DNA from 3 places in the Vibrio celticus genome. Region 2 is predicted to be linked to each of the others. Evidence: predicted binding sites of a transcription regulator. Region 2 holds the regulator's gene; each other region holds the start of a gene.
What was found. Region 2 encodes MetJ, which represses methionine synthesis genes. Its sites were predicted from a motif close to TTAGACNTNTANANGTCTAA; they were not measured.
Positions count from the first base shown of each region.

Region 1: a site for MetJ is predicted at 2,053-2,072, ahead of metN (methionine ABC transporter ATP-binding protein MetN). Genes of this name have one in related genera too.
Region 3: a site for MetJ is predicted at 2,212-2,231, ahead of metE (5-methyltetrahydropteroyltriglutamate--homocysteine S-methyltransferase). Genes of this name have one in related genera too.

Region 1 is NZ_AP025463.1:753,457-756,741, forward strand. Features, by position in the region: gene OCV19_RS03580 (MetQ/NlpA family lipoprotein) at 1-182, opposite strand, end outside; gene OCV19_RS03585 (methionine ABC transporter permease) at 249-932, opposite strand; gene metN (methionine ABC transporter ATP-binding protein MetN) at 922-1,956, opposite strand; gene gmhB (D-glycero-beta-D-manno-heptose 1,7-bisphosphate 7-phosphatase) at 2,164-2,748, shown strand; gene OCV19_RS03600 (MliC family protein) at 2,812-3,147, shown strand; gene treR (trehalose operon repressor TreR) at 3,237-3,285, shown strand, end outside.
Region 2 is NZ_AP025463.1:253,325-256,609, reverse strand. Features, by position in the region: gene OCV19_RS01170 (bifunctional aspartate kinase/homoserine dehydrogenase II) at 1-116, opposite strand, end outside; gene OCV19_RS01165 (O-succinylhomoserine (thiol)-lyase) at 119-1,300, opposite strand; gene metJ (met regulon transcriptional regulator MetJ) at 1,509-1,829, shown strand; gene OCV19_RS01155 (IS4 family transposase) at 2,045-3,285, shown strand, end outside.
Region 3 is NZ_AP025463.1:2,240,455-2,243,739, forward strand. Features, by position in the region: gene metE (5-methyltetrahydropteroyltriglutamate--homocysteine S-methyltransferase) at 1-2,022, opposite strand, end outside; gene OCV19_RS10105 (LysR substrate-binding domain-containing protein) at 2,303-3,214, shown strand.

The DNA of each region.
Region 1 (3,285 bases), 500 kb from region 2:
ACATCTAGGCCGTATTTCTCTTTCGCTACTTTAGCTGCCACTTCAGCAACTTGCGCTTCTGCACCTGCCATTACGCCAACTTTTACTTTAGAAGTATCCACTTCTTTATCACCACAACCTGCTAGAACTAGCGCTGAAGCTGCTGCTGCGATAGTTAGTAAACCTTTAAGGCTAAATTTCATAATAATCTCCTTTTAATAAATCTATTTAATTGGGTTCAGACGACTCTAATCTTTATGCGTGAGTCTTTATCTGTGGTCAACGCGGCGAACTAATGAATCACCGATTGATTGAATAATTTGTACCAGCACAATCAACATCACTACCGTCACAGCCATGATAGTCACATCATAACGGTGGAATCCGTAACGAATCGCGACATCACCTAAGCCGCCGCCACCAACAGTTCCTGCCATTGCTGAGTAGCTCACCAGAGTCACTAGCGTAATCGTTACTGAGTTGATGATAGTCGGTAGTGCTTCTGGAAGCAGAACCTTATTGATGATTTGTGTTGGTGTTGCGCCCATTGATTGAGCCGCTTCCACTAGACCTGTTGGTACTTCAAGTAGCGCACTTTCAATTAGTCGAGCCACGAATGGGATAGCGCCAATCGTCAGTGGAACAATCGCTGCTGTTGTACCAATGAAGGTACCAATCAGCATCTTAGTCAGTGGGATAATAGCAACCATCAGTACTAAGAAAGGCACTGAACGGCCCACGTTCACAACCGCACCGAGAATTTTGTTTAGCTTGGTGTTCTCTAACAGACCACCTTTTTTCGTCGTATGTAGAATCACGCCTAATGGGATACCGACAGCGAAGCCAACAATGCCCGCTACAGCAACCATGTAAAGGGTTTCGCCTGTTGCGCCTAATAGAAGGTTACCGTTAAGGCTGACCCAGTCAGCAACCTCGTTGAAACTAAAGGACATAGCCAAGTACCTCTACTTTTACATTGTTGTCGCGTAGGAATTGAATAGCAGCATTATCATCGGCTTCATTACCGAACAGTTCAGCAACCATCATGCCGAACTTCACGCCGCCGGCGTAATCAAGGTCAGAGCTTAGGATGCTGACATCGATATTGAATTTACGTGCGATTTGCGTCATCAGCGGAGCATCAACCGTTGCACCAGTAAACTCAAGACGCACCAGCGGGTAGCTGCTGTTTACGCGAGTCTCTTGCAAGCGTGCTTGGTAATCTTCAGGAATCGTCAGATCCAACGTTGAGCGAATAAATTGATGTGCTAGCTCTGTCTTAGGGTGAGCAAAGATGTCACCGACTGTGCCTTTCTCTACCAATTCACCGCCGCCAATGATCGCGACTTCATGACAAATGCTTTTCACTACATCCATCTCGTGCGTAATAAGCAGGATAGTGATGTTCAGCTTGCGGTTGATTTCACGCAGCAGCTCAAGAATTGATTGAGTTGTTGCTGGATCCAATGCGCTGGTTGCTTCATCACATAGCAGTACTTTCGGGTCAGAGGCCAGTGCGCGAGCAATCGCCACACGCTGCTTTTGACCGCCACTTAGGTTTGCAGGGTAAGTATCACGCTTGTCTGCAAGGCCAACCAGTTCAAGTAACTCGCTGACTTTCGCTTCAATAATCGCTTTATCTTTACCAGCAAGTTCTAGAGGCAGTGCTACATTGTTAAATACAGTACGAGAAGACAGCAGGTTGAAGTGCTGGAATATCATGCCGATGTTACGGCGCGCTTCGCTAAGTTCTGATTTACTGAGTTTTGTTAGGTCGATACCGTCAACAATCACTTCACCAGAGGTCGGAGCTTCCAACATATTTACACAACGGATTAGGGTACTTTTGCCTGCACCAGAAGAGCCGATGACTCCAAAGATTTGACCTTGAGGAATGTGGAGGTTGATATCAATTAAGGCATTGATTTCTTTATTGCCTTGATAAAAAACCTTGTTGACTTGATTAACTTTAATCATAGAGAAACCCGTGCAGGTAGAACAGAATAATATGTCGATAGCTCGCTCGATTTACAGACGATGCTATGGTGTTCTATGATCTAAGTCAATAGATATTTTTACGTCTAGACGGCTAAACGTCGATTGTATGGTTAAGCTAGAAACAAATCGTTAACGAACGCAAAACTAAATAGATAGTGATGAAGCAAATAAAGCGTGTAATAATTAATGATTAATAGAGAGTTGATAGAGAACAAAATTTTGTCTAAACCTGCTGTTTTTTTAGATCGTGATGGTGTGATTAACGTTGATCACGGCTACGTACATGATGAGCATGACTTTGAATACATCGATGGTGTGTTTGAAGCGGCGAAAGCGTTTAAAGATATGGGTTATTTATTGGTGCTAGTGACCAACCAATCTGGTATTGCTCGCGGCATGTTTAGTGAAGACCGTTTTCTTTCTCTGACACAGTGGATGGATTGGAACTTTGTTGATAACGGCGTTGAGCTTGATGGCATCTATTACTGCCCGCACCACGCGGAACACGGTATTGGCGACTACAAGCAAGATTGTGAATGTCGTAAGCCAAAGCCAGGCATGTTCATTTCTGCTCGTGACTTTCTGAAGATTGATATGGCTAACTCGGTCATGATCGGCGATAAAGCGGAAGACATGATGGCTGCAGAAGCGGCAGGTGTTGGTACTAAAGTGTTGGTAAGAACCGGCAAACCAATCACTGAAAAAGGTGAAGCACTTGCAAGTGTTGTGCTTGACAGTATTAAAGATGTACCAGCATTCTTAAAAGGTTAAGGCACTAAGTCTCTTTCACTTAGATATAAGTGTTGTTCACTATATAAAGATGAGGAACGCAGTATGAAAGCATTGTTGATAGCATCTCTATGTACGGTAGCGTTATTCGGGTGTTCTAAATCCGCAGCGCCTGATGGTGCAGTATCGGACGATCAATTCGTGACTTATCAATGTGAGTCTGACGCTTCATTTAAGGTCGCTTACCTTGGTAATGAGAAAGCGGTATTACGTTTGCCAGAGAATGAATATCGCCTCACTCAAATAGCGGCAGGTTCAGGAACGAAGTATATCTTAGATGATGGTACCTCTGAGCTGATCAATAGCGTCACTTTACGCACTAAAGGTGACAACGCACGTCTAGAACTTGGTCGTGTCGTCTATAAAAATTGTCGAAAGTAAGTCATAGTTAACTTCTAAGATTTACAAACAGTTAAGTGAGGGAATCTGCCCTCACTTTTTATTCTCTTCCCTTTAACGTTAGACTTTTTATGAGCAAAAAACTCACTATTCTTGATATTGCAAAACTGTCCGGTGTTG
Region 2 (3,285 bases):
ACCACCAAATCAGATGCTGATGAGTATTCTCTAAGAATGTTGACCACGCGTTGGTAACATTCAGGATTCGCTAAACTGCTGCCACCAAATTTATGTAGCTGGCGAAAGGTTGCCATTATTAACCCTCCTCTTCAGCGATAAAGCGCTGTGTCTTTTCAAACGCTTGCTTGAGGTCATCGATTAGGTCTTCTGCATCTTCAAGGCCAACAGATAGACGCAGTAGTTGCTGAGAAACACCCGCTTCTGCTAATGCTTCTTCGCCCATCGCGCGGTGAGTCATAGACGCAGGGTGACAAATCAGGCTTTCAACGCCGCCCAATGATTCTGCCAAAGAAAACAGCTCTAACTTATCAACAAAGTATTTAAGCGCCTCGAATGAGCCCGCAAACTCAAAGCTGAGCATTGAGCCAAAGCCCGATTGCTGTTTCTTCGCGATATCATGCCCCGGATGTTCGGGAAGGCTTGGGTGGTAAATAGTGCCGACAAGATCTTGTTTCTGTAGAGACGCTAGAATCTCACGTGAGCTTTCTTCGTGAACTCGCATACGCGCACCTAGCGTACGAATACCACGTAAAGTCATGTAGCTATCAAATGGTGTGCCGGTCGCACCAATACAGTTACCCCACCACGCTAGCTCTTCAGCATGCTCTTCTGTCTTAGTGACCACAACGCCACCAATCACATCTGAGTGTCCGTTGATGTACTTGGTTGTAGAGTGGATAACAAAATCAGCACCCAGCTCTAAAGGCTTTTGGAACACAGGTGTCAAAAACGTGTTGTCGACAGCAACCAGAGCACCAACCTCTTTCGCTTTGCGGCAAGTTTCTGCAATATCAACCACACGAACCAGTGGATTCGATGGGGTTTCAATTAAGATCAACTTTGGCTTAAGCGCGATCGCCGCATCCAGAGCAGCTTGATCCGATTGATCAACGAACAGAACTTTGAAGTCACCTTTTAGCGAGCGAGTGTTAAACAGGCGGTAAGTACCACCGTAGCAGTCGTGCGGTGCAATAATAAGATCATCGCCGCCTAAGAAAGCCGAAACCCATAAGTTAAGCGCCGAAGTACCACAGTTAGTCACAACCGCGCCTTTGCCTGATTCAAGCTCAAACAGTGCCGTCTCTAATAAACCGCGGTTTGGGTTACCAGAACGGGTGTAATCGTACTTTGGCACTTCACCAAAAGCGGGAAACCCATAGTTAGTCGAAAGATAAATGGGTGGGACAACGGCATGGTGTTGCGTGTCTGACTCGATACCAGTACGTACTGCGATTGTTGCTGGCTTCCGGCTGCTCATAGGTGCTTCCTTACAAGTTTTGCGTCTGAGAATCACAGCTGCTTGTCGGCATTTTTCGGCTGTGTTAGATATATGTTATTCACTTTACTTTCATAAACGTGAGACGTCAACACTTCTAGACGTCTATATGTCTTTGCTTATGGCAGTAAATCCCGCTAAAATCACCACTATTAATTTATTCTAACAACTAAAGTGATGAAGGTACGCAATGGCCGACTGGAATGGTGAATACATAAGCCCATATGCTGAGCATGGAAAGAAAAGCGAACAAGTAAAGAAAATTACAGTTTCTATCCCTCTAAAAGTGTTAAAGGTTCTTACTGACGAGCGTACTCGCCGCCAGATTAATAACCTACGCCATGCAACAAACAGTGAGCTACTGTGCGAAGCCTTTCTACATGCGTACACAGGCCAACCACTACCAACGGATGAAGACCTTCGTAAAGACCGCCCAGACGATATTCCTGCTGAAGTGAAAAAGCTGATGACAGAGATGGGTATCGAGTTCGAAGCGTTTGACGAAGAATAAAAACAACTCAGTCACTGCCTTCATTATTGATTCGCTCTAGCTGAACCTTATTTATCACATCGCGCATAGCTTTTTATGATTGCGCTGTGAATGATAGACATAAAAAAACCGACTCCAGATGAGTTAATGCCGATCAGTTAAAGCCAAAGTGATCGGTTGAACGATCCTTCAGAGCTGTCAAAATCCAAGTGTATTTAATGCACTTGGATTTTTTTATGGATGTTTCTCAAGCTCTAAACATAATTAATGATTGGAAACCTAGCAACGTTGAAACTTTGTCTGACTTGCTTCCAATTGACCTCATCGACGAAGCTTATTCTCTTACTGATACCGTCACGATGAGAAAGAGGAAATTAACTTTAGAATCCATGGTGTGGCTGCTTGTTGGAATGGCTATCTATAACAGTAAATCCATGAAAGATTTAGTGAACCAACTTGATATTGTCGACCGTACAGGTAAAGCTTTTGTCGCACCAAGTGCGTTAACTCAACGTCGAAAGACGTTGGGTGAAGACGCAATTAAAGCGGTCTTTGAGCGAATGACTACGTCATGGTTAAAAAGTGCAAAGTTACCCCAGTGGAATGGATTAACGCTTCTTGGCGTCGATGGAGTTGTTTGGCGAACGCCCGATAACCCGCAAAATGAAAAGGCATTTTCTCGACAAAAAGGGACGCAATATCCGCAAGTGAGAATGGTCTGCCAAATGGAACTAAGCAGTCACATTATTACGGCCAGTGCCTTTGATAATTACAATACAAACGAAATGATATTAGCTGAAAAACTGATAGAAACAACACCAAACCATAGCGTGACAATGTTCGATAAGGGATTCTATTCTTTAGGCTTATTACATAAATGGCAAGACTCTGGCTCAGAGCGTCATTGGCTTATCCCCCTCAAGAAAAATACACAATATGACATTGTTCAATCTTTAGGGCGAAATGACAAACTGGTTCAATTACACAGTAACCCAAGGGCTAGAAAGCTATGGCCTGATTTACCAAAGTCGATAACCGCTCGACTTGTCACTCGTAAAATTAAAGGAAAAGACTACCAAGTATTAACCTCCATGACGGACTCCCTGCGTTACCCATCAAAAGATATTGCAGGCCTTTATGAACATCGTTGGGAAATTGAGCTAGGCTACCGAGAGCAGAAACAATACATGCTTGGAAATCGTCTCACGCTGCGAAGTCGTTTACCAGAACTGGTAAAGCAGGAGTTATGGGGCATCTTGCTTACTTACAATTTAATCCGATACCAGATGGTCGAGCTCTGCTTCAATCTAAAGGGAAATTACCTTCCTTATCAACTCAGTTTTAACGGCACATTAGCTCATGTATCTGCGTTACTTGTAGGCTTACCTTACTCAACACCAGGCGCAATACCTCGTCAGCTAAAGGGGTTCCACAACATGGCTGAAAGCTTAATACTTGAAGGGCGAAGGGAAAGGAC
Region 3 (3,285 bases), 1.6 Mb from region 2:
CTCGCTGTAACACATGTGTGTGTGGATCTGAGTCTCTGGCTTGGCACTCGCTGCTGAAATCTTAAAGGCATCCACTGCCCACTCTAAATATTCGGCATGGTCACGCTTTTTCAGTGGCAAACCTTCGCGAATAGCAGGCTCATCAATTTGAATAATGTTAATACCTGCGTCTTGCAAATCCGACACCTCATCGCGCAGCGCAAACGCCAATTGATTGGAGATCTCTTTACGCGAGATATCTTCACGTGGGAATGTCCAACATAAGATAGTGACTGGGCCTGTCAGCATCCCTTTCATCTGCTTCGAGGTCAGAGATTGGGCATAGGTCGACCATTCCACCGTCATTGGTTTTTCTCGTTCAATATCCGCGACCACAATCGCCGGCTTCACGCAGCGTGAGCCATAGCTTTGTACCCAACCAAACTTAGTGGTTTGAAAGCCTGCTAGGTTTTCTGCGAAGTACTCCACCATGTCGTTACGTTCAGCTTCGCCATGAACAAGCACATCCAAATCCAGTGCTTCTTGACGTTTAACGGCATCCGCAATATGGCCTTTCAATGCAGTGTTATATTCCGCTTCACTCAGTTTGCCAGTGCGGTAAGCGCTACGTTGAACACGGATCTCGCCTGTCTGTGGGAACGAACCAATGGTTGTAGTTGGCAGTAACGGTAAACCCAACACCTCAGACTGGTGCGCGGCACGTTCTGCGTATCGAGCAGTGCGCTCTGCTAGCGCTTTAGTAATCGTGCTAAGACGAGCTTGAACTTGTGGCTTGTTCACATGAGTCGCGCTCTTGCGTGCAACGATAGGTTGGCTGTAAGTCTCACACGCTAAAATGGCATTTTGGTCGCCGTCTAACGCGGCACCCAATAAGCTCACCTCGGTCACTTTCTGTTTTGCAAAGGCAAACCAACTCTTCACTTCTTCGCTAAGCGTCTCTTCTAACTCAAGGTCGACCGGGCTATGCAGCAGTGAACATGAACTTGCGACCCATAGTTTATCGCCTAGCTTTTCTTTCACAGGTTGCAGTAACTCAATCTGAGAAGCTAAGTCTGCTCGCCAAACATTGCGTCCATTGATTGCACCCGCAGAAAGTACCCAATCTTCCGGTAACTTATTCACCACTTCATCGAGTTGCTGCGGTGCGGCAGCCAAATCGATGTGTAAGCCGTTGACGGGCAGTTCCACGATCTTGTCTAACGTATCAGTCACAGAATCAAAGTAAGTGGTAAGCAGCAGTTTCACATCGCCTTGAATCACTTGATAAGCCAACTTGAATGAATCAGACCACCGTTTTTCAAGTTCCAGAGAAAGGATAGGTTCGTCGATTTGCACCCACTCAACACCTAACTTGGAAAGTTTAGCCAGAATCGCTTGGTAAGCAGTAAGCAAACGCGGCAACAAGGTTAAACGGTCAAAGCCCTCTTCCACTTCTTTGCCTAGATATAAGTAAGACAGCGGGCCGAGAAGAACTGGCTTAACTTTGTGTCCTGCTTTAATCGCTTCATTTACTTCATCGAACAGCTGCGGCCAGCTCACTTCAAAGGTGTCGTCTTTACTGAACTCAGGAACAATGTAGTGGTAGTTAGTGTTGAACCACTTCGTCATATCTGATGCTGCTGCACCATCTTTAGCGCTTTCAGAGCTATGCTTAGCGCCACAACAAGTTGGCTGCCTTTGAGATTGTATTTGAGTTTGAGATTGACCGCGACCAACGCGGAACAAGGTATCTAAGTCTGGGAAGGCTTTTTCGTCTTCGCTACCACCTGCGTGTCGCTTAGGTATATGGCCTAAAAGTAACGTCGTTGTTAGAACATGGTCGTACCATGCGAAGTCACCCGCAGTTGCAAAGCTTAGATTCGCGTCGGCTTGTACATTCCAGTTACGATTTCTCAATTCGCTGCCGAGCTGCTTGAGCTCAGATTGACCAATCTCGCCGCGCCAGTACTTCTCTAGTGTGAATTTGAGTTCACGTTTTTCGCCGATACGTGGGTAGCCAAGAATATGCGTTGTTGTCGTCATGAGCCTGTTCCTTATTCGATAATTTTAATTTCCGGTCAGACTGCCTGTCATGGTTTTTACTTTTACAAAAAGGCGTCTGGATGGCTAAACTAGCCACCTAATCTGAACGATGAACAACGTCCAAATATTCATCTTGTTTATTAAAAATATTCATCTTGAACAGACCGAAGATGAACAAACCAAATCCATCTGGACATCTAGACGTTTACAAATGATAAAAAACCCCGTAGGGTGATTATTAAGAAATATTGAATTGGCTTAGGGAATATGAGGAATACTCATGATAGAGCTTAAACACCTTCGAACATTGACTACCTTAAGAGACAGCGGCTCACTAACCGCGACTGCAACCTCTCTTCACCTGACTCAGTCGGCACTGTCTCACCAGTTGAAAGACCTAGAGGCACGTATTGATGGTCAGCTTTTCCTGCGTAAAACTAGGCCAGTGAAATTCACCTCTGAGGGTGAGATCTTGCTTAAGCTCGCAGATGAGATACAGCCAAGAATCGCTAAAGCAGAGAATGAGTTGGCGAGCCTGAAAGAGGATGTGAATGGTCGATTGCACATGGCGATTGAGTGTCACTCATGCTTCCAATGGCTAATGCCCGCTTTGAAGGAATATCAAGTTGCATGGCCAAGCGTGACCCTAGATTTCTCGTCAGGTTTTGGTTTTGAACCGCTACCGGCATTAATGGCTGGTGAATTGGACTTGGTGATCACCTCAGATATACAGCCTCGTTCTGAAGTTCACTACGAACCGCTGTTCGATTTTGAGATGCGCCTTATCACCGCGATCAACTCGCCTTTGGCCGATAAAGCGAGCATTGATCCGCAAGATCTTAGCGATCTCACCATGCTCTCATATCCAGTTCAAAAACAGCGTTTAGACGTCGTGAAACACTTTTTGCAACCAGCAGGTGTGGAACCAAAGAAATGGAAACAAGCAGACAACACCTTGATGTTGGTGCAAATGGTATCAGCGGGTTTAGGGGTCGCGGCATTACCAAACTGGGCGATCAGTGAGTTCTCAAGACAAGGTTTGATAGCCAGTAAGCCGCTAGGTAAAGGGCTTTCAAGAAGACTGTTTGCAGCGGTAAGAAACTCAGAAAAAGACAAACGTTACCTGCAGGCTTTCTTTAGCACAGCAAGACAGCAAAGTAAGAGTCACTTAGATGGCATTGAGGTTGTTTAAGAGATTCATTATTGGGCTAGCTTAAGCCTGTGTTAAATCGGATAGGCAAACGCCAGAAACTAAAAAGTCAC